3 regions of the Streptomyces sp. NPDC002513 genome follow, and region 2 is predicted to be linked to each of the others. Evidence: riboswitches for the same ligand, from Rfam matches in the RefSeq annotation. Region 2 holds a riboswitch; each other region holds the start of a gene.

Region 1 (10,291 bases), on a different contig from region 2:
GTGGCCTCGGTCAGCCCCTCCGCGCCCATCATCCGGATGTAGGCCCACGGGATCGGCAGGATGCCGGCACTGCCGAACGGTGCGGCGCTCACCGACCCGGTCCCGCCGCGGCGGCCGGTGTCGGGGTGCAGCGGGTGGGTGGGCAGGTACGGTGCGAGGTGCTCGGCCACCGCGACCGGGCCGACGCCCGGCCCGCCGCCGCCGTGCGGGATGCAGAACGTCTTGTGCAGGTTGAGGTGGGACACGTCGCCACCGAACTCACCCGGCTTGGCGACCCCGAGCAGCGCGTTGAGGTTGGCACCGTCGACGTACACCTGTCCGCCGTGCTCGTGAACCAGCTCGCACAGCCGGGTGATGCTCTCTTCGTAGACACCGTGTGTCGAGGGGTAGGTCACCATGATCGCGGCCAGGTCCTCGGCGTGCTTCGCGCACTTGGCCGCGAGGTCGGCGAGGTCGACCGTGCCGTCTGGCCGTGACGCCACCACGACGACGCGCATCCCGGCCATGACCGCGGAGGCCGCGTTGGTACCGTGCGCGCTCGCCGGGATCAGGCACACGTCGCGCCCGGACTGGCCGTTGCTCCGGTGATAGGAACGGATCGCGAGCAGGCCCGCGAGCTCGCCCTGCGATCCGGCGTTCGGCTGGATGGAGACCTTGGCGTAACCGGTGACCTCGGCCAGCCATGTCTCGAGCTGCTCGATCAGGGTCAGGTACCCGGTCGCGTCCGTGAGGGGGGCGAACGGGTGCAGGTCCGCGAAGGCGGGCCAGCTGACCGGTTCCATCTCCGTGGTCGCGTTGAGCTTCATCGTGCAGGACCCGAGCGGGATCATGCCGCGGTCCAGCGCGAAGTCACGGTCGGACAGCTTGCGCAGGTAGCGCAGCATCGCGGTCTCGGAACGGTGCTGGTGGAAGACCGGGTGGGTGAGGAAAGGGGAGGTACGACGCAGCCCCGACGGAAGTGCTGCCGAAGCGCCGGTTGCCGGCCCGTCCAGGTCGCCGTCGCCGGCCCGGCCGAAGGCGTCGAGCACGAGGCGGACGTGCTCCTGCGTCGTGACCTCGGAGCAGGAGACGCCGACATGGTCCTCGTCCACCAGCCGCAGCCGCAGACCCTTGCCGTGCGCTGCCGCGACGACCTCCTCGGCCCGGCCGGGGACCCGCACCAGCAGAGTGTCGAAGAACGCGCGGTGCACCACCGTGATCCCGCTCGCCCGTAGACCCGCAGCGATGAGCGTGGCGTGCCGGTGCGTCCGTCGGGCGATCTCGGCCAGACCGTCGGAGCCGTGGTAGACGGCGTACATCGACGCGACCACGGCCAGCAGCACCTGCGCCGTGCAGATGTTCGAAGTCGCCCTGTCGCGCCGGATGTGCTGCTCGCGGGTCTGCAGGGCGAGGCGGTACGCCGGCCGGCCGGCGTCGTCCATGGACACGCCCACGAGCCGGCCGGGCAGATGGCGTGTCAGCCCTTCGCGGACCGCGATGTAGCCGGCGTGCGGCCCGCCGTAGAACAAGGGGACACCGAAGCGCTGGGACGATCCCACGACGATGTCGGCGCCGAACTCGCCCGGCGGCACGAGCAGGGTGAGCGCCAGCAGGTCGGCGGCGACCGTGACCAGCGCCCCGCGCGCCCGTGCCGCAGCGGTCACCTCGCGCAGGTCGCGGACCGCGCCCGAGCAGCCGGGGTAGGACAGCACCACCCCGAAGAAGTCGTCCTCCGGCAGCGGCTCGGCGACATCGATCTCGACGACCTCGACACCGACCGCGTCGGCACGCGTGCGCAGGACGTCGAGGGTCTGCGGCAGGGTGTCGCGGTCGACCAGGACGCGGGTGGACCTCTTCTCGCCGGCGACACGGCGCATGACCGTGACCGCCTCGGCGACCGCCGTACCCTCGTCGAGCAGGGACGCGTTGGCCGTCGGCAGTCCCGTGAGATCGCCGACCATGGTCTGGAAGTTGATCAGCGCCTCGAGTCTGCCCTGGCTGATCTCCGGCTGGTACGGCGTGTAGGCGGTGTACCACGCCGGATCCTCCAGCACGTTGCGCCGGATCACCGCGGGTGTGATGGTCGGGTGGTAGCCGAGGCCGATCATCGGGACGGCGACGGTGTTCCTACGGGCGAGCTCGTGCAGCTCGGCGCGCGCCTCGGCCTCGGTGGCGGCGGCGGGCAGGTTCAGGTCGGAGGTGCTCCGGATGCCGCTCGGGACAGCGGCGTCGATCAGCTCGGTCAGTGTCGGGTAGCCGACGTCGGCGAGCATCTTGGCGCGGTCGGCGTCGCCGACACCGATGTGACGGGCGGCGAACTCGCCGGACGCGGAGGATCCGGGTGAGGTCATGGCGGGAGGCTCCCTGATGGGGGGCGCCGCGGACGCGGCGCCGTGGACGGGTGACCTCCCCGCTCTGTCATCGGTACCTGAGAGCTTCACCACCGGGTCCGGCGGTTTGCACCGTGGGCGCAGGACGTTGACGTCCCGTCTTTCCAGAGTCGCTTCACCGGAGCGGTACTTGTGCCTGAGAGATTCTGGGGAGAGTTGCTCCTTCGGCGCCTCGCCAGGACTGGGCGAGGGCTCTCCCGCTCCGGTTCGAGCAGCGTTTGTGTTGAGTTGTCGAGCCGGACCGCAAGGCCGGGTGGAGGCGCCGTCAGGGCGGGTCGGCACCCTGACGACCCTGGTGACCGTCGATCACGTCCGGAATCAGGCGTGCTCCGATGCCGGGAGCACGGGACTGGCCACGCGGTGCTTCGTCATGAGCGTGACCAGGTCGAACACCACGGTGGCGGCGGCGACGCAGGTGATCTCGGCGTGGTCGTAGGCAGGAGCGACTTCGACCACGTCCCCGCCGACGATGTCGAGTCCGTCGAGGCTGCGCAGCAGGCGAAGCAGCTCTCGGCTGTTGAACCCGCCCATCTCCGGCGTTCCCGTTCCCGGTGCGAATGCGGGGTCGAGCACGTCGATGTCGATGGAGATGTACACCGGTGCGTCGCCCACGCGTCGTCGTACGGCGTCCACCGCCCCGTCGATCCCGATCACGTCGAGGTCCCCGGCACGGATCGCCCGGAAGCCGAACGCCTTGTCGTTCACCAGGTCCATCTGGTCGTAGATCGGTCCGCGGATGCCCAGGTGTATGGACTTGTCCTCGGCGAGCAGGCCCTCTTCGAAGGCCCGGCGGAACACCGTGCCGTGCGTGATCGGAGCGTTGAAGTAGGTGTCCCAGGTGTCGAGGTGCGCGTCGAAGTGGACCAGCGCGATCGGGCCGTACTTGTCCTTGGCCGCGCGCAACATGGGCAGCGCGATGGTGTGGTCTCCGCCGATGCTCACGATGCGCCGGTCGGACCGGCCCGCGATGTCGCGGGCGTAGCCCTCGATCTGGGCGACCGCCTCGTCGATGCTGAACGGCGTACAGGGAACGTCGCCGGCGTCGACGACCTGGAGTGCTTCCAGTGGCGCGGTGTCGAGCTCGACGTGGAACTTCGGGCGCAGGTGACGGGAGGCCTGACGGACGCCCATCGGTCCGAAGCGGGCGCCCGGCCGGTACGACGTGCCCCCGTCGAACGGCACGCCCAGGACCGCGATGTCGTAGTCGCTGACCGAGCCGATGTCCGGGATCCGGGCGAAGGTGCCCAGACCGGCGAAGCGCGGGACCTTCGTGGCGTCGAGGGCGCCGATCGGGGTGGGCCGGTTGTCGTGGTTCATCACGGTCTCCTGTCAGTTCGCGGTGGTGGTGAGGCGGGGTCCGGGAGTCTCAGCAGGGTTGTCGGCCGAGGCAGGTGTCGCTCAGCGATCGGCCTCGGGTCTCGGTGCCCCAGGCCAGCGTGGCCAGGAGCCCGACGACCGACACGACGGCGCCGACCAGGAGCGGCAGGTTCTGGCTCCTGGCCAGGGCGAACGGCATCAGGTAGGTGCCTGCGGCCGCCCCGATGCGGGACAACGCGGTGCCCACGCCGACGGCGGTGGCGCGGATCTCGGTCGGGAAGAGTTCGTTGGGGTAGACCACCTCGAGGAAGCTGGAGCCGCCCGAGGCGAGTGCGAAGACGCAGATCGCGGCGAAGGAGACCCAGGCCGGCGCTCCCGGCGCCAGCCCGGGGATACCGAGAGCGATCCCGATGATCCCGAAGGACCACAGCAGCAGCGCCCGTCGGCCGATCCGCTCGACCAGCCACAGCCCGGGGACGCCGCCGATGACGAACAGCGCGGCGAGGAAGATTTCCGCGACGTTGCCGGTGATTCCCATGCCCGCCAGCAGGTCCGGGGCGAACGAATACAGCGCGAACAGCGGAATCACCTGGGCGGTCCAGAAAATACCGACGAACAGGGTGCGCTCGAGGTATGGCTTGCGGAACACCGTGGCGTAGCTGGTCCTCGCGGCAGCCAGCTCCGCGGCCAGGTCCGCCACGCCGTACCGCGAGCCGAAGACCTTCTTGATCGACCGGTCGGCCTCCTCGGTACGGCCCTTGCTGAGCAGCCAGCGCGGCGACTCTGGAGTGCCGAGCCGCAGGAACAGCGTCACGACGGCGAACACGGCGGGGCTGGCGAGCATGAAGCGCCAGGCGTTCACGCCGAGTTCCTCAAGACCAACGCCCACGAGGTACGCCGCCGCGGCCCCGAGCGCCCAGACCACGAAGGTGGCGCCGAGCATCCGGCCGCGGTACCGCCGCGGGAGGTACTCCGCCAGCAGGGACGTGGCGATCGGGTAGTCGGCACCGATGGCCGAACCGAGCAGGAAGCGCAGGACGACCAGCTGCCAGACCTCGGTCACGAAGGCGGACAGAACGGAGAACAACGCCAGCGCGGCCAGGTCGGCGATGTACATGACGTGCCGGCCGATCTTGTCGGTGACGTATCCGAAGACCGCCCCGCCGAAGAAGATGCCGATCAGGCTGGAGGCCGCGACCAGACCCTTGTCGCCGGTGGTCATGTCCAGCGCCGGGGTGAGCGTGGTGAACGCGACGCCGATGATCGCGATCGCGTATCCGTCGATGAACGGCCCGCCCGACGAGTAGGCGGTCAGCTTCGTGTGGAAGCGCGTCAGGGGCGCGTCGTCAATGAGGTTCGATCCAGCAGCCATGCAGAAGTCCTTGGCTCGGGACGGCCGGGCGGAGGTACTCCTCAAGGTGTACGTCGGTGCCGCAGGGGCCGTGCAGGCTCACCGCGCTCAATGTTCGCCCGGCCGCTTGTACATTCGCTCAACGCCGCTATGCAGACGGTCAAGCTCTGTCGTACCGTGATGCCATGCCGATCACGGTGGGAGAGTTGCTCGAGATGCCGCACCTGCGCCTGCGGCTCCACTCGGGGGCGGGCGCACTGGACCGGCCGGTCTCGTGGACGCACACGACCGACCTGCCTGAGCCGTGGCGGTGGGTGACCGGCGGTGAACTCCTGATGACGAACGGCATGCCGATTCCGCGGAGTGCGTCCGGCCAGGAGGAGCTGGTCCGGCAGCTGGCCGAACATGGCGCCGCCGCGCTTGCCATCGGCGAGCAGATGTATGCCCCGCCGCTGACCAAGCGGCTGGCGCAGACGAGTGAAGAGCTGGGCTTCCCCGTGCTCTGGATCGCCTACCCCATGCCGTTCGTCGCGATCTCCCGCGCGGTCGCCGAGGCGACCCTCCTGGAACAGTCCAAGCGTCTGATCCGGACCGAACGGATCTACCAGGCGCTCCAGCAGGTCTCCTCGCAGAGCTCCGGGCTCAAGACGCTCGCGAGTGCACTGTCCCGCGAGCTCGGCTGCGGCGTCCGGGTGTGCGACCGGCTGACCGGCCACGACTGGTACCCGGGAGTCGCCCCGCTCCCCGAAGAGATCCGCACCGCTGTGGCCGAGCGTCGCGGAAAGCTCCGAGCCGGCGTCATCGCGGTCCGTCTCCACGGAGACCGCCGTGCGCTGCTGGTCGACGTGCCGGTGCATCCGGACGCGGTCCTCGTCGCCCTGCCCGAGCCGACCGAGCAGCCGGACGCGCTGCTGCTGCAGCACGCCGCGACCGTCTGTGCGCTGGCGCTTTCCCAGGCCCGCTTGACCATCGAGCACGACCGCAGGACGGGTGCGGAGCTTTTGCTCCAGATCCTCGACGCAGAGCTGCCACCGTCCGTGGCCCAGCGCCAGCTGGAGGAGTCGGGCCTGCGGCTCGCGGAGGTGGTGTGCGTGGCGGCACGGAACGACGACGACACGGACCTGCTCAGAAATACGCACCTCAACCTATGGCGCTCGGCCGTGCCCCACGTCACGGTGCACCGCGGCGGCGTGTCGCTCACGCTTCTGCCCGACAACGCCGTGCAGGTATGGGTGCAGGCTCTCGGGCAGGGCGGTCAGACGGGTGTCAGCGACCTGGTCGTCCGCCCTGAGCGCGTGGTCGACGCGGCACGAGAAGCCACATGGGCGCTCGACGTCGCGCGGGATCAAGGCACCCCGCTGCTGCGGTACGCCGACGCGGATCCCCTGCTCGGTCCGCGCAACCCGGTCGAGGCACGGGCACTCGTCGATCGCGTACTCGGCCGCATTGTCGAACTGCCGTCTGGGCAGGCCGGCGAACTGTTGATGACTTTGCAGGTGTTCCTCGAAAATGGCAGGTCTTGGCAGCGGACGGCCGAGGCCTTGCACGTTCACCGGCAGACGGTGCTCTACCGCATTCGGCGGATCGAGCAGCTGACCGGGAAACGGGTCGCGGAAACAGGTGATCTGGCCGCGCTGTGGCTCGCTCTGAAGGCTATGTGAGGGCGAGCCCTCGGAAAGGACCGAAGCCCTTTCCTCCACGGCTGGAGATCCCGTGATCCCAGCTCCTCCTGAACGGGGAGTGTCTCATCGACGGCGGGTCTGACGATCATGGAAGCGACGCGAGATGACCGAGACCGCCGTCGAGTCCGAGCTTCAGGAGCCTGCCGTCGAATCAGTGCTGAGCGAGGCGACGGACGAGCAGGTGACCGCGATGCGCCGGGCGGTTCTTGCGCGCGACGAGAGTCCTGGGGGCCGAGCCCGGATCGCCGTGCGTGCCGCACAGAGGAGACCACCGGGGCGCCCGGACAGCCACCGGAGGAGAAACAGGCGATCAAATACGACTTGAAGCGGAACCAGGTCTTACGCGTCCGGTAGCCGGTGCCCTTGCCGGGGAAGTTCGCGGTGAGCGCCGACTCCGTCGTGGACTCCCCGGCGCTCGACCCGCCTGCCTTCCGGTCACCCGCCTTGCCGGTGAGCGCCCGAGAACGCGCGGATGCGCCGCGCATGGCCTTCAGCCAAGTCGTTCGCGGAATCTGCCGGCAGGCGGGGTACGCAGAACGTCGATCCTCTGGTCAGTCCACCTCCGGCTGCGGGAACACCCGCGGCGTCAGGTCCAGCGACCGCACGTGCTCCGCGATCTCCCCGCACGTGGTGACCCACAGCTCCGGCAACCCGGCCATCGTCTCCAGCAGCGACTCCAGCGCGCGCAGCCGCCCCAGCCGGCCGCTGAGGAACGGGTGGATGGTGAGGGTGAAGCAGGACTCGTAGCGGTAGGCCTCGGCGAGCTCGCCGGTCCACATCGACAGTGCCTTGGCGGGGTCCTCGATGACGCCGGGGCCGAAGACCTCGGGGACGAAGGCGAACTGCTCCCAGTCGTCGAGCGCCCACGACACGGGGATCTCGACGATCGAGCGGGCGCCGTCGCCGGGCCGCTCGGCGAGCTCGTAGGGAAGGTCGGAGTCCATCAGGCTGGAGTCGTAGAGGAAGCCGCGGTCGAGCAGGATCTCCGCCGTCGAGTACGACGTCTCCCACAGCGGCGCGCGGTATCCCACGGGCCGGACGCCGAGCACCTTGTCGAGCGACTCGAGTCCGCGGTCGATGACGGCCGCCTCCTCCTTGTACGACAGCCCGGCCATCGCCTCGTGCATGTACCCGTGGTGCGCGATCTCGTGGCCGGCATCGCGGATCCGCCGGAGCAGGTCGGGGTAGCGCTCGACGGTGTACCCGGGCGCGAAGAAGGTCGCCTTGAGGTCGAACCGGTCGAGCAGGTCTAGCACGCGGGGTACGCCGGTCAGCGCGCCGTACGCCTGGTGGCTCATCACGGACAGCCGGTCCCGGGTGCCACGGTCGATGGTGAGGGCGACGTCCTCGGCGTCGAGGTCGAAGCCGATGTTGGCCGCGGCCCGGAAGCCCGTCGGCCAGGCGATCGGGGCGGCCGGCTGGGTGGCGTCGCCGGTGGGGGTGGTCATGACGGTCCCTTCAGATCGAGAGAAGCAGGAGCTCAGGCGCGGGCGCGGGTGCTGCCGCCGTTGGCCGAGACGGTCTGGCCGACGAACGCGGTCAGACCCGGCCGCGAGAGCAGGGCGACGGTGGCGGCGATCTCCTCGGGACGGCCGATCCTGCCTGCGGGGATCTCGGCGCCGTACTGCGCGTGCATCTCCTCCAGGCTCAGGCCGGCGTCGTCGGCGTCCACCTGCAGCTGGGGCGTGTCGATGATGCCCGGCGCGACCGCGTTGACGGTGATGTTCTCGGGCGCCAGCTCACGGCCCAGCGACTTGGTGAGCGCGATGAGCCCCGCCTTCGAGGAGGCGTACGCCGTGGCGCGCGGCCAGCCGACGACCCCCCACTCGGAGGTGATGACGACGATGTTGCCGCGCCCCTTGCGCCGCATCCCGGGCAGCACGGCCTGCACGCACCGGAAGGTGCCTGACAGGTTCGTGTCGATATTGCGCCACCAGTCGTCGAGCGGCTGGTCGAGGATCGGGCTCATCGACATGTACGCCGCATTGCACACCAGTACGTCGACCGGTCCCTGCTCGCGCTCGACCGCGGCGAACGCGGTCCGCACCGCCTCGGGGTCTGCCATGTCGGCCACCACCGGGAAGCCACCGGTCAGCTCGACCACCTCGCGCATCTGCGGGGTGTCGGCCCGGCCGTTCACGCCGACCTTCGCGCCCTCCGCGGCCAGCCGGAGCGCGATCGCCCGGCCGATCCCCTGGGTCGCGCCGGTCACGACGGCGACCCGGCCCTCCTGGTGACGTCGTACGTTCGGCTCGTTCATCAGATCACCGCTCCCATGTTGGGGGAAAGCACTTCGCCGAAGCAGAACCCGCCCTCGTCGACCAGGAACTGCACGGCCTGGGCGATGTCCTCGGGCCGGCCGAGGGCCCGCGCCGGCAGGGACGCCAGGTACTCCGGCGTGCGCTGGGCCGCCGGCAGCAGGGGCGTGTCGGTCGGGCCGGGCGCGACCGCGTTGACGCGGACGCCGTGCTCGGCGACCTCCGCGCCGAGGCTGCGCACGAAGCCGAGGATCGCGCCCTTGGCCGCCGAGTAGTGCGCCTCGCTCTCGGTGCCGCCGATGCCGAGCTCGGAGGAGATCGCCACGACGGCGCCCTCACCCCTGTCGATCATCCCGGGCAGCACCGCCCGGACCGGGTTGAGCAGGCCGCCCACGTGGACGTGCATCATCCGGTTCCAGGCCTCCTCACTGATCTCGCCGACCGGCACCAGCTCGTAGTGCCCCGCCGCCGTGACCAGCACGCCCACCGGCCCGACCTCGGCCTCGATCCGGCCGAAGGCGGCGGACACCGACGCCGGGTCGGCGACGTCGCATACGTAGGAGTGCTTCAGGTGCCCGACGGGACGCAGGTCGAGACCGCAGACGGTCCAGCCCGTCCCCTCCAGCGACCGGCACACGGCCGCGCCGATGCCGGAGGCGGCACCCGTGACGACCGCGACGCGCGCGCTCATCGGACGACCTCCCGCTCGCCCACCGGCTCACTGATCCGGTTGCGGCGGCTCGCGTAGACCGCGACGCCGACGATGCCCAGTGCGACCAAGCTGATCACCATGCTCCAGTTGATGTACCACGGCTGACCGGCGATCGTGCGCGGCCAGAGGACGTTGAGGATCTCGAAGGCCAGCCACGCCGCGGCGGCGTACGTGACGATCCCGCCCCAGCGGCCCATGGAGAAGGGCCCGGGCACCCAGCGCCCGCTGAGACGGAGCAGGACGGCGGCGAAGACCGGGACCGCGAAGGCGATGTAGGGGCCCAGCACGGAGAAGTTCACCAGCACGTTGTAGAGGTCCGAGCCGGCGAAGAGCAGGAAGAGCGCCGAGACGACGGCCGTCAGGCCGATCGCGCGGATCGGCATCCGCTCCGGGCCACCGAGCTTGGCGAGCGAGGCCGCGCCGGGCAGGGCCCCGTCGCGGGCCATGCCGTAGACGGCGCGCGAGACGGCCGACTGGACGGCGAGGAACGCCGAGACGAAGCCGATCACGAACATGATGAGCAGCGGCTTGGCGATCGAGGCGCCGAGCTGCTCGGTCAGGGTCGCGGAGACCGGGTCACCGCTCTGCGCGTTCAGCACGGC
Region 2 (10,291 bases):
CGAGGAGGCCCGCAAGCAGACCGCCGAGAAGGAGAAGCAACTCGGCATCCTTGCGGGCACGGTCGCGGCGCAGGGACCCGGGATCACGATGACCATCGGGGACGCGAAGGGAACGGTCCAGGCGGACATGCTGCTCGACGCGATCCAGGAGCTGCGCGCGGCCGGTGCGGAGGCCATCGAGGTGAACGGCGTACGGGTCGTCGCCGGCACGTATCTGTCGGATTCCGGGAAGAGCGTGAGCGTCGACGGGAACAAGATCACCCGGCCCTATCGTTTCAAGGTCATCGGCAAACCGCAGGACCTGGAGCCGGCGCTCAACATCCCGGGAGGTGTGGTGCAGACCCTCGAGAAAGAGCAGGCCACGGTCACCGTGGAGCGTTCGACGAAGATCGTCGTCGACGCCTTGCGTGCGGTGAAGGAGCCTGACTACGCTCGGTCGTCCTCCCAGTGAACCGGGGGTGCATGGAGCCCGTCCGGCGAGGGCATCAGGTTGCGGGGGGTCGGCGCACCGAATGAGTGGTGCGTGGTGGAAACTGTCTGGTGGACACGGACGTTGTCAGGATGTCCGGGTCAGCCGGTGTATGCAGTCAGGGTTCGTCCTGCCCCACGGGCGGGTCTGTTTCGGTCAAGGGGAATCGCCCGTGAAGTTGTTTGCGAAGTTGTTCGGCAAGAGCGCGCGAGAGGGCAGCGACAACGCGTCCGCCCGTCATCGCGCACGGCCGCAAGACGCGGAGGGCCAGCGCCCGCTGTTCCGGGACCAGCTCACTGGTCCGGGTGGTGACATTTCCGGAGGCCAGGGCGCGCCGTCTGTTGACCCTGGCGCGTCCGGCCCCATAGGTGTCGGGGGCATGCCCGCCCTGGTGTGTCCGAGGTGCGGCTACCGCAACGCGGCGAACAGCCGCTTCTGCTCCAACTGCGGCGCTCCGCTTCGGCCCGGGGCGGTTCCGGAGCGCGCGTCCGAGACCACGTCCACGATCTCCATTTCCGGTCTGGAGGCATACGACGCGGAGGTGACCGGCCAGACGGCCGTGCCCACGCTCTCCCCGGAGGCGCAGGCGGCGGTCGACGCGCTGCCGTTCGGCTCGGCGCTGCTGGTGGTGCGCCGCGGCCCCAACTCGGGAAGCCGCTTCCTGCTGGACAGCGACCTGACCACGGCGGGGCGTCATCCTCAGAGCGACATCTTCCTGGACGATGTGACGGTCTCGCGCCGCCATGTGGAGTTCCGCCGGGGCCCGGACGGATCGTTCTCGGTCGCCGACGTCGGCAGCCTGAACGGTACGTACGTCAACCGTGAGCGCATCGACCAGGTCCTGCTCCACAACGGCGACGAGGTGCAGATCGGCAAGTACCGGCTGGTCTTCTACGCCAACCAGCGGGGCGTCTGACCCTCCCCCGGACTCTGTCCGGGGGGACCCCCAGGGAAGGTCCCATGCTTCACACACCGAGCGGCGGTGCCGACAGCGGCACCGCCGCCCCGGACAGCGGGCTGATGAGCATCGGCACCGTGCTGAACGTGCTGCGCGAGGAATTCCCCGAAGTCACCGTCTCCAAGATCCGCTTCCTGGAGTCGGAGGGGCTCATCGAGCCGCAGCGCACCCCCTCGGGGTATCGCAAGTTCAGCGTGCGTGACGTCGAGCGCCTCGGTCACGTGCTGAGGATGCAGCGGGACCACTATCTGCCGCTCAAGGTCATCCGCGAGCACCTGGATGCCCTGGAGCGGGGCGAAGAGGTGCGATTGCCGTCCCTGGGCCGTCCGCGTGACACCGGGGACGGGGAGCTGCTGGGGGACCTCCTGGGCGATCCGGAGGCCGCTCCGGCCGCGCGGATCGGCCGCGACGCACTGATGACGGCCGCCGGGATCAGCGCCGAGCAGCTCGCGGAGTGGGAGTCATACGGCCTGGTCACGCCCTATGCGGAGGGGATGTACGACGCCGAGGCCGTTACGGTGGCCACTCTGCTGGCTGAACTGGGCGGGCACGGCATCGAGCCGCGCCATCTGCGGGTGATGAAGGCTGCCGCGGACCGCGAGGCGGGCCTGGTGGACCAGGTGGTCGCTCCGTTGCGGCGCCACCGCAATCCGCAGACCAGGGCGCACGCCGAAGCCCGTACGAAGGAGCTGGCCGGGCTGGCGGTGAAGCTGCACGCGGCGCTGGTGCAGTCCGCTCTGGGCGTGCGGCTGCCCTGAACCGGAGGGTTCGCCGTCGGCGGATCGGCCCGCCCTTCTGTGCCCGACTACCCAAACATCCCGACCACGGCCTAGGGTTGCTGTGTGAACGAGCTCGATGTCGTAGGTGTCCGGGTCGAGATGCCCTCCAACCAACCGATCGTGCTCCTGCGTGAAGTGGGAGGCGATCGCTACCTCCCCATCTGGATCGGCCCCGGGGAGGCGACGGCGATCGCATTCGCCCAGCAGGGTATGGCCCCCGCGAGACCGCTGACGCACGACCTGTTCAAGGACGTGCTGGAAGCCGTCGGCCAGGAGCTCACGGAAGTACGCATCACGGATCTGCGTGAAGGCGTCTTCTATGCCGAGCTGGTTTTTGCCAGCGGCGTCGAGGTGAGCGCCCGCCCCTCCGATGCCATAGCGCTGGCCCTGCGCACCGGGACGCCGATCTACGGCAGCGATGGGGTGCTGGATGACGCGGGTATCGCGATCCCGGACGAGCAGGAGGACGAGGTCGAGAAGTTCCGCGAGTTCCTCGACCAGATCTCTCCGGAGGACTTCGGTACGAGCAGCCAGTGACGGTGTCCCTGCGGGGTGTGTCGGACGGGATGGTGGGCCGAGGGGCGGCTGCGTCGTACGCACGGCGCCCCTGGGTGACCGGGCGCCCGGGCTCGGTGGTCGCTTACGGGACCGGACCGAGGCGGCTCGCCGTGAAGCCGGCCGCTCGGTCAGGAGCCGTGAAGCCGGATCCGGGCACGCGTCATCCGCGAGATCCCCGTCGAGGGCCTGTACGACGTCTCACGATGCGCCGCCAGAGCATTCGGCTAGCCTTTCCCCGCGGTGGTGCAGGGGAAACCACTCCTAGGGTGATTATCACTCGGCGTGCCGAGTGTGGCGATCGTTGACGCACCCCTGGTGACTGCCTACCGTCGAGAAGGCAGGTCAAGGACGGAGGTCGGCGTGAGAAGCAGCGGCGGCGGTACGGCAGGGGGGGCTCCCGGACGCAGTCTGGGAGAGAGCGGTCCGTACCCTCCCCCGAGCTCTCGGTTCCGTTCGAGCGGGGGATACCCCCAGCACAGCGACGCGGCCCCTCAGCGGCCGACCGCCGTACCGGGCGACGCGGAAACGGATTCCGAGAGCGTCGGCTATCGCGGCCCCACGGCGTGCGCCGCCGCGGGCATCACCTACCGGCAGCTGGACTACTGGGCCAGGACGGGACTCGTCGAACCGAGCGTGCGCCCCGCCTCCGGGTCGGGGACCCAGCGACTGTACAGCTTCCGCGATGTCGTCGTACTCAAGATCGTCAAGCGCTTCCTCGACACCGGTGTGTCCCTGCAGAACATCCGCACCGCCGTCCAGCACCTCAGGGAGCGCGGTTTCCGCGACCTGGAGCGGATGACCCTGATGAGTGACGGCGCGACGGTCTACGAGTGCACCTCACCGGACGAGGTCCACGCGCTGCTCCAGGGCGGACAGGGCATCTTCGGCATCGCCGTGGGCGTCGTGTGGCGGGATGTGGAGAACGCGCTGTCGCAGCTGCACGGGGAGCGGGTCGACACCGGGGAGACCCTCGTCGGCCACAATCCGGCGGACGAGTTGGCGCGGCGCCGTAATCGGGCCGTCTGAGACGCGCCGCGACGACCGGTGGCATTGTCAGTGGCGTAGGGCAGCATCGGAGATGTGAGAACCGCGCCCACGATCCTGCATCTCGACATGGATGCCTTCTACGCCTCGGCGGAGCAGGCAGCCAAGCCGAGCCTGCGCGGGAAGGCCGTCGTCGTGGGCGGGCTCGGGCCCCGCGGGGTGGTGGCGACGGCGTCGTACGAGGCCCGTGTGTTCGGGGTGCACTCGGCGATGCCGATGGCCCAGGCGCGCCGGCTCGCGCCGAACGCCGCGTATCTGACGCCGCGCTTCGGGCTCTACCGGCAGATCAGCGAGCAGGTCATGGGGCTGCTGAGGGCCCTGTCGCCGCTGGTGGAGCCGTTGAGCCTCGATGAGGCGTTCGTGGACCTGGAGGCCGGGGGAGCCGCCTGGGACGAGGAGTCGGCGCGGCTCGTGGGGGTCAGGCTGCGCGCGGACATCCGGTCGGTCACGGGTCTGACGGGCTCGGTGGGACTCGCCGCCTCCAAGATGCTCGCCAAGATCGCCTCCGAGCAGGCCAAGCCGGACGGCCTGGTGCTGATCCCGCCGGGCACCGAGCGGGCCCTGCTCGGCCCCCTGTCGGTGCGCACGCTGCCGGGGGTCGGGCCCGCTACCGGGGACCATCTGCGGCGGGCCGGGATCACCACGGTCGACGAGATCGCCGAGGCGGGCGAGGACGAGCTGGTCAGGCTGCTGGGCAAGGCTCATGGGCAGGCGCTGTACGCCATGGCCCTGGCCCGGGACGAGCGGCCCGTCGTGGCGGAGCGGGAGGCCAAGTCGGTCTCGGTCGAAGACACGTATGACGTCGACATCCACGACCGGGTCCGGGTCGGACTGGAGGTGCAGCGGCTCGCGGACCGTTGTGTGCGACGGCTGCGGGACGCCCGGCTGTCGGGAAGGACCATTGTGCTGAAGGTACGCAGGTACGACTTCTCGACCCTGACCCGCTCCGAGACCCTGCGCGGCCCCACGGACGACCCCGCGGTGGTACGCGAGGCGGCCGCGCGGCTGCTGGAGTCCGTGGACACCACCGGCGGGGTCCGGCTGCTCGGCGTCGGCGTCAGCGGGCTCGCCGACTACACGCAGGAGGACCTGTTCGCCCAGGCACACCTGGCGGCCGGGGAGGCGGTGGCCGAGGAGCGTCCGGAGGAGGAGGCCGCCGCCGAGCCCGTCGAGGAGGAGCCGACGGCACCGGCCGAGCCGGTCTGGCGCGCGGGGCAGGACGTGCGGCACATCGACCACGGGCACGGCTGGGTGCAGGGCAGTGGGCTGGGCAGGGTGACGATACGGTTCGAGACGCCCGACTCGGGGCCGGGGCGCGTGCGTACGTTCCGCACCGACGACCCAGGGCTGGAGCCGACGGACCCGCTGCCCCTGGTGCCACCAAGGCCCGAGGCCGCCGAAGAGAGCCTCGGGCCCGCCGAGGCAGGACCCGAGGCGGCCGAGACGCGGGCGGGCAGCGGGGCGTGAGGGCGCGCCGACGGTCCGTGGAGCATGGCGGCGTCCGGGATCTGAACGGTGGCGGTGAGCAGCGGGGCGGGAGGACGCCGCGGGCCGGGACGGGGCCGTGACAAGGCCGTAGAGCAGCGTGGGGCCGGCACGGTCCCACGGCCCATCGACGCGCGGGGGAGGCCCGCTCTCAGGTCCCCTCGGGCTTCGCGAGCCGCCCGAAGTCGCGGTCCGGCGGCGCGGGCGGCGGGGCCACATCGAGGCCGTAGTGGTGGTAGAGCTGCAGCTCCTGTTCGGGCGAGAGGTGCCGTCCGACGCCGAAGTCGGGTGCCTCCTTGATCAGCGCACGTTCGAAGGGCACGTAGAGCGTGCCCTCGACCAGTCGGCTGGGCTCCAGCGGCACGAACGCGTCCCTGCTGAACAGACCTGTCCGTATGGCAGCCCACTCCGGCACCCCGGTCGCGTCGTCGAGATAGACCTCGTCGATCGTGCCGATCTTGACCCCATTGCGGTCGAACGCCTTGCGGCCGATCAGATTCCGCGGATCGATATCGGTCTGCACGGTCCCTCCAACTGGTCGCAACACATCCGTCAGCACTACAAAAGAGCACATTCAGCACGACGGCCACTCGAAGGTTGCCTGGTGGTCCCCGCTGGTAGTCTGGCAAGCGGCTGCTGACCCCGTGCGGGAGAGTCCTCCGGAGCGATCCGGAGGCGCCGAAGGAGCAAACCCTCCCCGGAATCTCTCAGGCACACGTACCGCACGGACGAGGTCACTCTGGAAAGCAGGGCGGGTGTCGACGGCTCCCGCTCTCACCGACGGTGAAAACCGGAGCGCCTTCGGGCGGACCGGTGAAGCTCTCAGGTCGAGATGACAGAGGGGGAGGCCGTCGGGGTACCCGCGCCGGGGTGCCCCTCGAAGGTCGCGTCAGACCAGGAGGCCTCCGCAATGACCGCCCATCGCATTCCGCTCTCCGAGCTCGAACAGGGAACGCCCTTCGAGCAGCGCCACATCGGGCCCGACCAGGAAGCGCGGGCCAAGATGCTCGCGCAGGTCGGCTACGGCTCGCTCGACGAACTCACGGCCGCCGCGGTCCCGGATGTGATCAAGAACGCCGATGCCCTCGACCTGCCGGGCGCGCGCACCGAGGCCGAGGTGCTGGCCGAGCTGCGCTCGCTCGCCGGCCGCAACCAGGTCCTCGACTCCATGATCGGTCTCGGATACCACGGCACCTTCACGCCGCCGGTGATCCTCCGGAACGTGATGGAGAACCCGGCCTGGTACACCGCGTACACCCCCTACCAGCCGGAGATCTCGCAGGGCCGGCTCGAGGCGCTGCTGAACTTCCAGACCATGGTCGCCGACCTCACCGGCCTGCCGACCTCCGGTGCCTCCCTGCTCGACGAGGGCACGGCAGCCGCCGAGGCGATGGCGCTGTCCCGGCGCATGGGCAAGAACAAGAAGGGCCTGTTCCTGGTCGACGCGGACGCGCTGCCGCAGACGATCGCCGTGATCCAGACCCGTGCCGAGCCCACCGGCGTCGAGGTCGTCGTCGCCGACCTCGGCGACGGCATCCCGGCCGAGGTCGCCGGGCGGGAGATCAACGGCGTACTGATCCAGTACCCGGGCGCCTCCGGTGCCGTACGCGACATCAGGCCGGTCATCGAGCAGGCCCACGAGCTGGGCGCGCTCGTCACCGTCGCCGCCGACCTGCTCGCGCTCACGCTGCTGACCTCGCCCGGCGAGCTGGGCGCCGACATCGCCGTCGGCACCACCCAGCGCTTCGGTGTGCCGATGGGCTTCGGCGGCCCGCACGCCGGCTACATGGCCGTGCAGGAGAAGTTCGCCCGGAGCCTGCCGGGACGGCTCGTCGGCGTCTCCGTGGACGCGGACGGACACAAGGCGTACCGGCTGGCGCTGCAGACGCGGGAGCAGCACATCCGCCGGGAGAAGGCGACCAGCAACATCTGCACCGCCCAGGTGCTGCTCGCGGTGATGGCCGGGATGTACGCCGTCTACCACGGGCCCGAGGGCCTGCGGACCATCGCGCGACGCACGCACCGGTACGCCGCGATCCTCGCCGCGGGACTCACCGCAGGCGGAGTCGAGGTCGTCCACGGTTCCTACTTCGACACTCTCACCGTGCGGGTGCCGGGCCGGGCCGACGCGGTCGTCACCGCCGCCCGCGAGCGGAGTGTGAACCTGCGCCTCGTCGACGCCGACCATGTGTCGATCGCCTGTGACGAGACGACCGGCCGGGCCCAGCTCGGAGCCGTCTGGACCGCGTTCGGCGTCGAGGGCGATGTCGCGGCGCTGGATACGACGGCCGAGGACGCGCTGCCGCAGACGCTGCTGCGCACCGACGACTACCTCACGCACGTGGTCTTCCACCAGCACCGTTCCGAGACCGCGATGCTGCGCTACCTGCGCCGGCTGGCCGACCGCGACTACGCGCTCGACCGGGGCATGATCCCGCTGGGCTCCTGCACCATGAAGCTGAACGCGACCACCGAGATGGAGCCGGTGACCTGGCCCGAGTTCGGGCAGCTGCACCCCTTCGCGCCCGCCGAGCAGGTACAGGGCTACCTCACGCTCATCCGTGAGCTGGAGGAGCGGCTCGCCGAGGTCACCGGCTACGACAAGGTCTCCCTCCAGCCCAACGCCGGTTCGCAGGGTGAGCTGGCCGGTCTGCTCGCAGTGCGCGGCTACCACCGCGCCAACGGCGATGACCAGCGCACCGTGTGCCTCATCCCGTCCTCCGCGCACGGCACGAACGCCGCCAGCGCCGTCATGGCCGGTATGAACGTCGTCGTCGTGAAGACCGCGGAGGACGGCGAGATCGATGTCGAGGACCTGCGCGCCAAGATCGAGAAGTACCGCGACGAGCTGGCCGTGCTGATGATCACCTACCCGTCTACGCACGGTGTGTTCGAGGAGCACGTCGCCGACATCTGCGCCGCCGTGCACGAGGCCGGAGGCCAGGTGTACGTCGACGGTGCCAACCTCAACGCCCTGGTCGGCCTCGCCAAGCCCGGCCACTTCGGCGGCGACGTCTCGCACCTCAACCTGCACAAGACGTTCTGCATCCCGCACGGCGGCGGCGGCCCCGGCGTCGGCCCGGTCGGTGTGCGGGCGCACCTGGCGCCGTACCTGCCGAACCACCCGCTGCAGCCCGCGGCCGGTCCGGAGACGGGCGTCGGCCCGATCTCGGCCGCCCCGTGGGGCTCGGCGGGCATCCTGCCGATCTCGTGGGCGTACGTCCGGCTCATGGGCGGGGAGGGCCTCAAGCGGGCCACGCAGGTGGCGGTGCTCTCCGCCAACTACGTCGCCAAGCGCCTGGAGCCGCACTACCCCGTCCTCTACACCGGCCCGGGCGGCCTGGTCGCGCACGAGTGCATCATCGACCTGCGCCCGCTGACCAAGGCGACCGGTGTGAGCGTCGACGACGTCGCCAAGCGGCTGATCGACTACGGCTTCCACGCACCGACCATGTCGTTCCCGGTGGCAGGCACGCTGATGATCGAGCCGACCGAGTCCGAGGACCTCGCCGAACTCGACCGGTTCTGCGACGCGATGATCGCCATCCGTGCCGAGATCGAGAAGGTCGGCTCGGGGCAGTGGCCCGCCGAGGACAACCCGCTGCGGGGCGCCCCGCACACCGCGGCGGCGCTCGGCGGCACGTGGGAGCACGCGTACACGCGTGAGGAGGCCGTCTTCCCGGCCGGCGTGTCGGCCGCGGACAAGTACTGGCCGCCGGTGCGCCGCATCGACCAGGCCTTCGGCGACCGCAACCTGGTCTGCTCCTGCCCGCCGCTGGACGCTTACGACGAGTAATCGCCGCGGGATATGCGTCGGGGCCGGTGCGGAGCGTATGTCTCCGGCCGGCCCCTCGTGTCACGGGGGCAGTATGTGCCCCTCGTAGCGCGGGGCAGCGTCTGCCCCGCGCGCGCCGCTCAGGCGGCCGTCGTCACCCGGTCGATGCCCAGCGGGCGGTGCGGGGCGATGATCTGGCCGTCGGGCAGAAGCTCACCGGTGTCCTCGAAGAGCAGAACGCCGTTGCACAGCAGGCTCCATCCCTGCTCCGGGTGGTGCGCCACGAGACGGGCGGACTCCCGGTCGGCGGATTCGGCGGTCGGGCACGGTGGCTGGTGCTGGCACATGGTGGATGGGATCTCTCGCTCTGTCGTGACGGGTGAGATGGCTGTCGTGTCTGTCCTGCGGCTCGTCGTGTCGTTCATGGCCGCCCCCCGTTGGCGATACGTTCCGGGACCAGTGTTGCCCCACGGCCGTCAATCCGCAGGCATTTCGCTGTACCGGTTCTCACAGGTTCATGACGCGTCACCCGTGCGGACGGTTCGGCCCAACTCCCCTGTCTCTTCCGGCGGTTTGCGATGGCCGGAAGGGGCTGGTGAGGGCGGGCAGGCCCTCACTTCGTCTCTCGTACGAGCACGGTGGGGCACGTGCGAGCGAGGGGCACGCGGGCGTTTCGACGCGCGCACGGAACGTGCCCCGCGGCTGTTTCCGGCGGCGGGGCACGGGTCGGGGACGGTGCTGGTGCCTAGGCGGGCGAGCCGAGCAGCGGGGCCGGAGTCATGCGCAGGGTGAGCACCGGCAGGAGGTCGGCGGCGCGATGCGGGCGGTGCGCCGCTATGCCGGGCGGGGCCGGGGCGAGCGGAACCAGGAGATCGGTCGCCGCCAGGGAGCCGGACGCGCCGTCGGCGGAGCAGTCGCCGTGCAGCCACAGGGTGAGCATGTACAGCTTCGGCACGGACAGCAGCCGGGCCTGGTAGGGCTGTGTCACCGACTCCGCCTGGCGCAGGGCGCGTTCGGTGGCGGCGATGTAGGGGCCTTCGAAGAAGTGCGAGAACGCCCAGCCGTCAGGGGTGAGCATGGTCTCGGCGGCGGCGACGGCGCGGTCCCCGGAGCGCATGAGGAAGCGCCACCCCGCGAGCCGGGTGGTCCACTCGCCCGTGGGAGTGATCCGGTCCAGTACGTGCACGGGCAGCGGGAGTTCGGGTGTCACGGGTCCCTGGGCG
Region 3 (10,291 bases), on a different contig from region 2:
CCGTCCTTCGAACCGCCGCCGTTGTCACCGCCGCTGCCGCCGCACGCCGCCGTGGTCAGCAGCGCGGCGACCACCGCTGCAGCGGCCATGGCCTGCTTGCGCCGCCCTGAGGTGCGTTGGGTAGTCACGATCTCGGATCCTCCGGATAGATGAGAGACCCCGTGTCGGTGCCACGGGTCGCTGGGGGTACGGCAGTTCAGCGGGAGCCCTTGGGGTCCAGCGCGTCGCGCACGCCGTCACCGAAGAGGTTGAAGGCGAGCACGGTGATGAAGATCGCCACACCGGGGACCACCATGTACATGGGGTCCGAGTCGTAGTAGTCGATCGCGTTCGAGAGCATCTGGCCCCAGGAGGCGGTGGGCGGCTTCACGCCCACGCCGAGGAAGCTGAGCGCCGCTTCGGTGAGGATGTTGGTCGGGATCATCATCGTCGTGTAGACGATGATCGGCGCCACGAGGTTGGGCAGCAGCTCCTTGAACAGGATGTAGAACCGGCCGGCGCCGAGGGAGCGGGCCGCCTCGACGTACTCGCGCTCACGCATCGAGAGCGTCTGACCGCGCACCACACGTCCGACGTAGGGCCAGCCGAAGAACCCGATGACCAGGATCATCACGAAGACGCGCACGGCCGAGCCGCTCAGCCCCAGCATCTTGTCCGGCATGACCGAGACCAGCGCGATGATGAACAGCAGCTGCGGGAAGGCGAGTAGACCGTCCATGACCCGGCTGACGACCGAGTCGACCCACCCGCCGAAGAAGCCGGCGAGGATGCCGAGCACGGTGCCGAGGACGATCGCGACCAGCGCGGAGAGGAAACCCACGAGGAGCGAGATCTGTCCGCCGTAGACGATGCGGGCGAAGATGTCGCGTCCGTTGACCGGCTCCACACCGAGGAGATGGTCACCGCTGATGCCGCCCAGGGACCCCGTGGGCGTGCCGAACAGCGGGTCGATCAAGTTCTCGTGGTACGCATCGGGGTCCTGCCCGACCAGGCTCGTGATCACGGGGGCGAAGACCGCCATCAGGATCAGCACCAGCACGACGACGCCACCCGTCAGGGCGAGCTTGTCCCGCTTGAGGCGCTCCCAGGCGATCCGGCCCAGGGAACGCCCCTGGACACCCTTCTCCCCGGCAGCCGCAAGCGCCGCTTCCTCGGCGGCACTCGGTGCCGCTTCCGCGGTCGGCTCGTGCAATGGTGCCGTCATCTGGCAGGGACCCCTCTCAACCGGCGGTGACCGGCCCGCACTTGCCGCGGTGGCGGCATGATCAGTCCGTCGTACACAGGGGTTGGAACCCCTTGAAGCGGGAGTCTTCAACGCTTCGGCGATCAGTTGCCAGACTTGACGGTGAATGGATGCGTAAACGTGATGCGGGCAAGGGGGTTCCGTTATCCGGACGTTGGGTAACGGGGTGCGGACACCCGCCAACCGGGACACACCGCACGAGACTCGGATCATCCACCCGCATCTACGCGCGAAGAGGGGCTCCTGGCGGCGGACCTGACCGATCCTCGGACAGCCCGGTGACCGACCCCGGCGCGGTCCTCGGTCAGTAGGCGCCGCGCCCCGGCGGATAGCCGTACCCCCCGGCCGCCGGAGCCTGGGCCGGGGCGGCGTGGGCCTCACGGTCGTAGAACGGACGGGCGTGGGCGCGGAGCCACATCGCGACCGGGTCGTGCGCGTCGGACATGGCGACGGTCGACACGGGCAGCCCCTCCGGGACCGCCCCGACGGAGCTCTGCATCATCGCGCGCACCGAGTCGACGGCGGGCGGCGAGGTGTCGTAGACGTCCAGGCCGATCGCCAGATAGGGAGCGCCGAGGGCGGGCTGCACCCAGGCGCGCCGCAGCGAGCGCACCGCGGGTGTGCGGTGTGCGTTCTGCGTGAGGAGGGCGTAGAACTGTGGGATCGCGATGACCGGTTCGGCGAGCCGGAGCGGGCCGGCGGGCTGACGCTCCAGGCCGGTCGCGATGCGGCGCAGATCCAGCCAGGGGATGCCGACGCCGCCGCCCGGCGCATGCGGGTTGAGCCACAGGCCGTAGTGGTCCGGGTAGAGGGTGCGGGCCGCGTCGAGGCCGTCGACCACCTCGTAGGAGCGGTTCCAGCCGCAGGCCGAGAGTTCCTGGGCGGAGGTGACGCAGGGCGCGTAGCCGTAGCCGTTCACCTCCATGTGTCCGTACTGGGCGTCGGGCGAGCCGGCCTGGCCGTGCCAGAGCAGCATCCAGACCTGGCCGGAGGACGGGGTCGCGAGGACGCGCAGCAGCGCCTCGTAGGCGTCGTAACGCCCGGGCGTCACCTGGCGCAGCATCTGCTCGACCTGTCCGGCCGCGGCCGTGCCCGACGCGCTCACCCTCTACCGCCCCTTCACGACAAACCTGACAACCCCGACGGAGACCTTCGGTGCGTGGTGCACGGCTCTCAGCCGCGCCGCCCCGACCCAGTGCCCCGACAGGGCACTGGCCATTCTCTCCTGTCCGCGGGACACCGCATCCCCCCGCGGCCGCGCCGGGGACCGGGCCCCCGCCCCGGGCCGGAGACGGGCTTGTCCCGTCCCGGCCATGAAACCAGGTTAAGGCGCCCTACTGACAGCGCCTTGACGCGCACCGCCCCGCATCGCCCCGGCACCGCGTGCCGCGGGCGCGGGCGGCTCAGTAACCGTGCTGGTAGAACGGCCGTACGTGCTCCCGCAGCCACTCCCCGACCGGGTCCTGCGCCACATCCAGGAACACCATGTTCACGGGCACGCCCACCGGCACCTGCCCGAGCGCCCGGCCGAGCGCGTCCAGCGGGAGCGTACGTATGTCGGCCTCCTGGGAGGAGAGTTCGACGCCGATGAACATCACCGGGTCGGCGGTCTCGATCGCGGCCAGGCAACGGCGCGCGGTGAGCACCACCCCGGTCGCCGCGAACTCGGCGGAGGCGGCGGCGAGGAAGTCCACCGGGTCGTCCTGCCAGTCGGGCTCGAACAGCCGGACGCGCCCGCCGCTCACGGGGCCGTCCAGCGGGGTGCGCCCGGCGCGGCACAGCTCGGCCACCGCGTCCGGCGGCAGCGGCACGCCCACCACGCCGCCGGGGTTGACCGCGATGCCGACCTGCGGGGGCAGCCCGCGGGCGAACTCGACGGCGGGCGCGATCGTGTACGACATGTGGTTGCCGACGACCTGGCGGAACTGCTCCTCCGAGGTGAACACCGGCACATACGCCTGCCCCTCGATCTCCACCGTGGGCAGGTCGAGCGGGCCGCTGTGCGGGCCGCCGCCGCTCGGCAGCGGCACCCACAGGAAGCTGCGGCCGAGGACCTCCACGATCCGGCCGCCGGCCGAGGGGATGCCGAGCGAGGCGGAGAGCACCTCCTCCAGCTCGTTGCCCGGCCAGCCGCCGTGCGGATGGGGGTGTGCCTGTGCGGGGAAGTCCGCGGGAAGGTCCGCCGGGAAGTCCATCTCTGCTACCGCCTGCGAAAGAGCTGAGGAACCACTGCTGAGATGCGCAAGGCTAACGGGTACGCGGGCCGCGCCCCTCAGGCGGCGAAGCCGGCCCCGGTGCGCGAAGGCGGCCCCGGTCCCGCGTAACCAGCTCCGGTCCGCGCAACCGGCCTCGGGTCCGGAGTCGGCCCCCTCGGTTCGCCGAGCCCGCCCCGGTCCCGCGCGACCGGCCACGATCGCACGCAGCCGACCTCGGTCCCGCGAAACCGTCCTTGCTCCCGCAATGCCCGCCCCGGTCCCGCGCGAGCGCCCCCCGTCCGCGGCGTCGGCGTCAGCCCGCGAAGTCGATCCGGCGCAGGACGTCCGCCGCCTGACGGTCGAGGAGGACCACCGAGCCGCAGCCGTCCGGGACGGTGCCCCGCTCGACGGAGCCCAGCAGACGCCCGGCGGCCCGGCGGTGCCTGAGGAACGCGTACCGCGACACGCCCCGGCCGCGCTCGCGCTGGCCCGCCAGGGCCGCGTCCGTGGTGACGTCGAGCACGAGCAGATGGAGGGTGCCGCCGCGGCGGCGGGCCGCGCGGGCCAGCCAGGAGCGCACCCAGGGCTGCGTCCCGCAGTCGTGGACGACGACCCCGGTGCCGGTGCGCAGGGCGCGGCGCAGGCCGGCGTAGTGGGCGAGGCGGACGAGGGGGCGGTAGACCGCGTACGGCAGGAAGCGGGAGAGGCGCTCGTCCCAGCGGTCGCGGACGTCCTGGGAGTCGATCCGCGCCCCCCGTACCGCACGGCGCATGAGGGTGGACTTGCCGCTGCCGGGCAGACCGGTGATCACGACGACGTCGCCCGCGTCGAAGGTGAGCCCCCGGGGGACGCGCCCGGCCCGGTCGCGCAGATCACGGACCTGGGCGCCGGTGGCCGCCCGCGGTGCCCGGCGGGCCTGCCGGGCCGGGGCTCCCGGCCGGCTGTGCACCGCGAAGCCCGAGGTCGTCGCGTACGCCGTCGTCCTGTTCACCGTGATCGTCCTCCCCTGGGGGGTCAGGAAGTCCCCTCCCCGTCGAGCGTAAAGAGAAGGTAATGCGCGGTGTCTCGTGATTCCGTCGCCGTAGCGCCACAAGCCGGTTACAGGTGCGGCCCTGCCGTGATCGGACGAGGCGTGCAATGATGTGCCCGCCAACTGCATACCGGCCGCTTGAATCCGCGCGGGAGAGTCCCGGGTCCGTACGTCGTCTGCCGTACGTCCACCCCGGGCGCCGAAGGAGCAAGTCCCTCCCTTGAATCTCTCAGGCCCCGATACCGCGCGGGCGAGGCACATCTGGAAAGCGGGCCGCCACCGGCGGCTCCACCCAAGGTGCAAGCCATGACACCCCGCCGCGCGGGGTCATGGCGAACCTCTCAGGTTCCGATGACAGATGGGGAGGAAACGACCTCGCCCTCCCCGCGCCCGGCTTCGCTCGCGCGAGGGGACCCCATCGCCCTGGGAGCACAACCGATGAGCAGTAGCAGCCCCCTGCGCCACACCGCACTCGATGCCCTGCATCGTTCGCTGGGCGCGACGATGACCGACTTCGCCGGCTGGGACATGCCCCTGCGGTACGGCTCGGAGCGCGACGAGCACCTCGCCGTCCGGACGAGGGCGGGCCTCTTCGACCTCTCACACATGGGCGAGATCACGGTGTCCGGTCCCGAGGCCGTCCGGGTGCTGGACCACGCCCTGGTCGGCAACATCGGCTCGGTCGGTGTCGGCCGCGCCCGCTACACCATGATCTGCCAGGCGGACGGCGGCATCCTCGACGACCTGATCGTGTACCGGCTCGGCGAGCGGGAGTACATGGTCGTCGCCAACGCCTCCAACGCCCAGGTGGTGCTGGACGCGCTCGTGGAGCGGTCCGCCGGCTTCGACGCCGAGGTGCGCGACGACCGGGACGCCTACGCGCTGATCGCCGTCCAGGGCCCGGAGTCCCCCGGCATCCTGAAGTCCCTCACCGACGCCGACCTGGACGGCCTGAAGTACTACGCGGGCCTGCCCGGCACGGTCGCCGGCGTCCCCGCGCTGATCGCCCGCACCGGCTACACCGGCGAGGACGGCTTCGAACTGTTCGTCGCCCCCGAGCACGCCGAGAAGCTGTGGCAGGCGCTGACCGAGGCGGGCGCGCCGGCCGGCCTGATCCCCTGCGGTCTGTCCTGCCGGGACACGCTCCGCCTGGAGGCGGGCATGCCGCTGTACGGGCACGAGCTGACCACCTCCCTGACCCCCTTCGACGCCGGGCTCGGCCGGGTCGTGAAGTTCGAGAAGGAGGGCGACTTCGTGGGGCGCGCGGCGCTCCTCGAGGCCGCCGAGCGCGCGGCGCAGCACCCGCCGCGCGTCCTGGTCGGCCTGGTCGCCGAGGGCCGGCGCGTGCCGCGGGCCGGGTACGCCGTCGTCTCCGGCGGCGAGGTGATCGGCGAGGTCACCTCCGGCGCGCCCTCCCCCACGCTGGGCCGGCCGATCGCGATGGCGTACGTCGACGCCGCGCACTCCGCGCCCGGCACGGCCGGGGTCGCGGTGGACATCCGGGGCAGCCACGAGCCGTACCAGGTCGTGGCGCTGCCGTTCTACAAGCGCCAGAAGTAGACACCGGGCCCGGGCCGGACGGGGCACCGCCCGCCGTCCGCCCTGCTCACGGACTTCTTCAGCAGTCCCCCTTCACCACCACTCCCCCGCGTACAGGAGAATTCAGGCCATGAGCAACCCCCAGCAGCTGCGTTACAGCAAGGAGCACGAGTGGCTGTCGGGCGCCGAGGACGGCGTCTCGACGATCGGCATCACGGAGCACGCGGCCAACGCGCTCGGCGATGTCGTGTTCGTCCAGCTCCCGGAGGTCGGTGACACGGTGAGCGCGGGCGAGACCTGCGGCGAACTGGAGTCGACCAAGTCGGTCAGCGACCTCTACTCCCCGGTCTCCGGCGAGGTCACGGACGTCAACGAGGACGTGGTGAACGACCCGTCGCTGGTGAACTCCGCCCCCTTCGAGGGCGGCTGGCTGTTCCGGGTGCGCGTGTCGGAGGAGCCCGCCGACCTGCTCACCGCGGACGAGTACACCGAGTTCTCCGGCAGCTGAGGAACCGTATCCATGTCGATTCTGAACACTCCCCTGCACGAGCTCGACCCGGATGTCGCCGCCGCCGTCGACGGCGAGCTGCACCGTCAGCAGTCCACCCTCGAGATGATCGCCTCGGAGAACTTCGCCCCGGTCGCGGTCATGGAGGCCCAGGGCTCGGTCCTCACCAACAAGTACGCCGAGGGCTACCCGGGCCGCCGCTACTACGGCGGCTGTGAGTACGTCGACGTGATCGAACAGATCGCCATCGACCGCGTCAAGGAACTCTTCGGCGCCGAGCACGCCAACGTGCAGCCGCACTCGGGTGCCCAGGCCAACGCGGCGGCGATGTTCGCGCTGCTCCAGCCCGGCGACACGATCATGGGGCTGAACCTGGCGCACGGCGGGCACCTGACCCACGGCATGAAGATCAACTTCTCCGGCAAGCTCTACCACGTGGTCGCGTATCACGTGGGCGACGACGGCACCGTCGACATGGCCGAGGTCGAGCGCCTCGCCAAGGAGAACCGGCCGAAGCTGATCGTCGCGGGCTGGTCGGCCTACCCGCGCCGGCTCGACTTCGCCGCCTTCCGCCGGATCGCGGACGAGGTCGGCGCGTACCTCATGGTCGACATGGCGCACTTCGCCGGTCTGGTCGCGGCGGGTCTGCACCCGAACCCGGTCCCGCACGCCCACGTGGTCACCACCACCACCCACAAGACGCTGGGCGGTCCCCGCGGTGGCGTGATCCTCTCGACGGCCGAACTGGCCAAGAAGATCAACTCCGCGGTCTTCCCCGGTCAGCAGGGCGGTCCCCTGGAGCATGTGATCGCCGCCAAGGCGGTCGCCTTCAAGATCGCGGCGAGCGAGGACTTCAAGGAGCGCCAGCAGCGTACGCTGGAAGGCGCCCGCATCCTGGCCGAGCGCCTGGTCGAGGACGATGTCCGGGCCGTGGGCGTGGACGTCCTGTCGGGCGGCACCGATGTGCACCTCGTCCTGGTCGACCTGCGGAACTCCGAGCTGGACGGTCAGCAGGCCGAGGACCGCCTGCACGAGGTCGGCATCACGGTCAACCGCAACGCGATCCCGAACGACCCGCGCCCCCCGATGGTCACCTCGGGCCTCCGGATCGGCACGCCCGCCCTGGCGACCCGCGGCTTCACGGCCGAGGACTTCGCCGAGGTCGCGGACGTCATCGCCGAGGCGCTCAAGCCGTCCTACGACGCCGCGGCGCTGAAGGCCCGGGTGACGGCCCTGGCCGACAAGCACCCGCTGTACCCGGGGCTCGCCCAGTAAGTCACCTTCCGGCCGGCACCGCGCACACTGGAGAGGAGCGCGGTGCCCGGCCGGCCCCTGCACCACCCCCGTATTGAGGAGTCCCCGTGGCCATCTCGGTCTTCGACCTGTTCTCGATCGGCATCGGCCCGTCCAGCTCCCACACGGTCGGCCCGATGCGCGCTGCACGCATGTTCGTCCTCCGCCTGCGCAACGAGGGCCTGCTGGAATCGGTCGCGTCCGTGCGCTCGGAGCTGTACGGCTCCCTGGGCGCCACCGGCCACGGCCACGGCACGCCCAAGGCCGTGCTGCTCGGGCTCGAAGGCCACTCGCCGCGCACGGTGGACGTGGAGAGCGCGGACCAGCGGGTGGAGGACATCAGGGAGTCCGGCCGCCTCTGGCTGCTCGACGAGCAGGAGATCGCGTTCTCCTACGACGACGACCTGGTGCTGCACCGCCGCAAGACGCTCCCCTACCACGCGAACGGCATGACCCTGTGGGCGTACGACGCCTCGGGGACCGAATTGCTGGCCAAGACGTACTACTCGGTGGGCGGCGGCTTCGTCGTCGACGAGGACGCGGTCGGCGCGGACCGCATCAAGCTCGACGACACGGTGCTGAAGTACCCCTTCCGCACCGGGGACGAGCTGCTGCGTCTGACCAAGGAGACCGGTCTGTCGATCTCCTCGCTGATGCTGGAGAACGAGCGGGCCTGGCGCACGGAGGAGGAGATCCGCGAGGGCCTGCTGGAGATCTGGCGGGTCATGCGGGAATGCGTGGCGCGCGGCCTGTCCCGTGAGGGCATCCTGCCGGGCGGTCTGAAGGTGCGCCGCCGCGCGGCCGTCACCGCGCGCCAGCTCCGGGCCGAGGGCGACCCGCTGGCCCACGCGATGGAGTGGCTCACCCTCTACGCGATGGCGGTGAACGAGGAGAACGCGGCGGGCGGCCGGGTGGTCACGGCCCCGACGAACGGAGCCGCGGGCATCATCCCGGCGGTGCTGCACTACTACATCAACTTCGTGCCCGGCGCGGACGAGGACGGAGTGGTCCGCTTCTTGCTCGCCGCGAGCGCGATCGGCATGCTCTTCAAGGAGAACGCGTCCATCTCCGGCGCGGAGGTCGGCTGCCAGGGCGAGGTCGGCTCGGCCTGCTCGATGGCGGCGGGCGCGCTGGCGGAGGTCCTGGGCGGCACCCCCGAGCAGGTCGAGAACGCGGCCGAGATCGGCATGGAGCACAACCTCGGCCTGACCTGCGACCCGGTCGGCGGCCTGGTCCAGATCCCGTGCATCGAGCGCAACGGCGTGGCCGCGGTCAAGGCGGTCACGGCGGCCCGCATGGCGATGCGCGGCGACGGCTCCCACAAGGTCTCCCTCGACAAGGTCATCAAGACGATGAAGGAGACAGGCGCGGACATGAGCGTGAAGTACAAGGAGACGGCGCGGGGCGGTCTCGCGGTGAACATCATCGAGTGCTAGGGGAATGGGCCCTCAGGGGCAGCTGACCATCGAGCGCGTCTACCTGATCACCAGCCTGAGCGTCTCCGACGCCACCTGCACCGAGCCCGCCACCTGGATCGGAGGCCATTGGGGTACCGAGAACCTTCTGCACCACATGCGGGACCGCACGTTCCGCAAGGACGACTCCAAGATCCGCACCGACAACCTGTCCCGCGCCATGGCCTCCCTGCGCAACCAAACTGCGACCTGAGCTGAGGCGCATGACGACATGCACGCAATCCCAGAATATAGAGGTACAGTTTATAGAAGTGCATCCCTAGGATCATGGGGAGTCTCGGGTGGACAAGCCCTCCGACATGTTCGACCGCGACTACGAGTGGGCCGCGCTGCAACGCTTCATCCTCGACCCACAGCCCGGTGCCACCCTCGGCGTGGTCTCCGGTCGACGCCGGCAGGGCAAGACCTTCCTCCTCGACGCGGCCTGCCGCGCCGCCGGAGGTTTCTACTTCGGCGCCACCGAGGCGACCGATGCGGAGTCGCTGCGCCGGATCAGCGCAGCCCTGACCGAGCACACTCGCCCCGCCAGCCCCTACCACTTCGCCACCTGGGCCGAAGCCATCGACGCCCTCCTCGCGCTCGGCCATGGGCGACCTGTCCCCGTGGTCATCGACGAGTTCCCCTACCTCGCCAAGGCCAACCCCGAGCTGCCTTCTCTGTTCCAGGAGGCGCTTCGGCCGCTTCGTGAGCAGCGTGCCACCTCCCGCACCCGGCTGCTCCTGTGCGGCTCGGCCCTGTCCTTCATGGGCAGACTCCTCGCCGGGAATGCCCCCCTGCGCGGCCGCGCAGGCCTCGATCTCCTCGTGCGTCCGCTCGACCACCGACTCGCCGCCGACTTCTGGGAGATCACCGACCCGCGCCTCGCCCTGCAGGTCCACGCAGTCGTCGGCGGCACCCCCGCCTATCGCCGCGAGTTCGCGCGCGGCGACACTCCCAGCAGCCTCGACGACTTCGACGACTGGGTGACGCGCACCGTACTCAACCCCGAGACCCCGCTGTTCCGCGAGG

The links. Region 2 has a riboswitch for glycine ahead of gcvP (aminomethyl-transferring glycine dehydrogenase). Riboswitches for the same ligand answer to the same signal wherever they lie in the genome.
Region 1: linked by a shared signal. The riboswitch ahead of gcvP (aminomethyl-transferring glycine dehydrogenase) and the one ahead of gcvP (aminomethyl-transferring glycine dehydrogenase) in region 2 are both predicted to bind glycine.
Region 3: linked by a shared signal. The riboswitch ahead of gcvT (glycine cleavage system aminomethyltransferase GcvT) and the one ahead of gcvP (aminomethyl-transferring glycine dehydrogenase) in region 2 are both predicted to bind glycine.

Annotation. Positions count from the first base shown of each region.
Region 1 covers NZ_JBSFXK010000010.1:124,039-134,329, forward strand. Annotated here, with positions in the region: gene gcvP (aminomethyl-transferring glycine dehydrogenase) at 1-2,330, opposite strand, end outside; glycine riboswitch at 2,484-2,579, opposite strand; gene speB (agmatinase) at 2,688-3,686, opposite strand; gene ACWD5Q_RS10090 (MFS transporter) at 3,736-5,058, opposite strand; gene ACWD5Q_RS10095 (PucR family transcriptional regulator ligand-binding domain-containing protein) at 5,115-6,698, shown strand; gene ACWD5Q_RS10100 (polysaccharide deacetylase family protein) at 7,271-8,167, opposite strand; gene ACWD5Q_RS10105 (SDR family NAD(P)-dependent oxidoreductase) at 8,200-8,979, opposite strand; gene ACWD5Q_RS10110 (SDR family NAD(P)-dependent oxidoreductase) at 8,979-9,668, opposite strand; gene ACWD5Q_RS10115 (APC family permease) at 9,665-10,291, opposite strand, start outside.
Region 2 covers NZ_JBSFXK010000085.1:5,382-15,672, forward strand. Annotated here, with positions in the region: gene ACWD5Q_RS32735 (DUF881 domain-containing protein) at 1-451, shown strand, start outside; gene ACWD5Q_RS32740 (FHA domain-containing protein) at 513-1,385, shown strand; gene ftsR (transcriptional regulator FtsR) at 1,430-2,185, shown strand; gene ACWD5Q_RS32750 (bifunctional nuclease family protein) at 2,270-2,743, shown strand; gene ACWD5Q_RS32755 (MerR family transcriptional regulator) at 3,125-3,790, shown strand; gene ACWD5Q_RS32760 (DNA polymerase IV) at 3,845-5,275, shown strand; gene ACWD5Q_RS32765 (PRC-barrel domain-containing protein) at 5,445-5,816, opposite strand; glycine riboswitch at 5,931-6,026, shown strand; gene gcvP (aminomethyl-transferring glycine dehydrogenase) at 6,204-9,089, shown strand; gene ACWD5Q_RS32775 (DUF5999 family protein) at 9,209-9,415, opposite strand; gene ACWD5Q_RS32780 (hypothetical protein) at 9,814-10,291, opposite strand, start outside.
Region 3 covers NZ_JBSFXK010000021.1:74,743-85,033, forward strand. Annotated here, with positions in the region: gene ACWD5Q_RS16660 (ABC transporter substrate-binding protein) at 1-128, opposite strand, end outside; gene ACWD5Q_RS16665 (ABC transporter permease) at 197-1,204, opposite strand; gene ACWD5Q_RS16670 (enhanced serine sensitivity protein SseB C-terminal domain-containing protein) at 1,548-2,348, opposite strand; gene ACWD5Q_RS16675 (enhanced serine sensitivity protein SseB) at 2,647-3,438, opposite strand; gene ACWD5Q_RS16680 (AAA family ATPase) at 3,752-4,435, opposite strand; glycine riboswitch at 4,608-4,723, shown strand; glycine riboswitch at 4,724-4,836, shown strand; gene gcvT (glycine cleavage system aminomethyltransferase GcvT) at 4,907-6,028, shown strand; gene gcvH (glycine cleavage system protein GcvH) at 6,138-6,515, shown strand; gene glyA (serine hydroxymethyltransferase) at 6,528-7,790, shown strand; gene ACWD5Q_RS16700 (L-serine ammonia-lyase) at 7,877-9,244, shown strand; gene ACWD5Q_RS16705 (hypothetical protein) at 9,249-9,476, shown strand; gene ACWD5Q_RS16710 (AAA family ATPase) at 9,565-10,291, shown strand, end outside.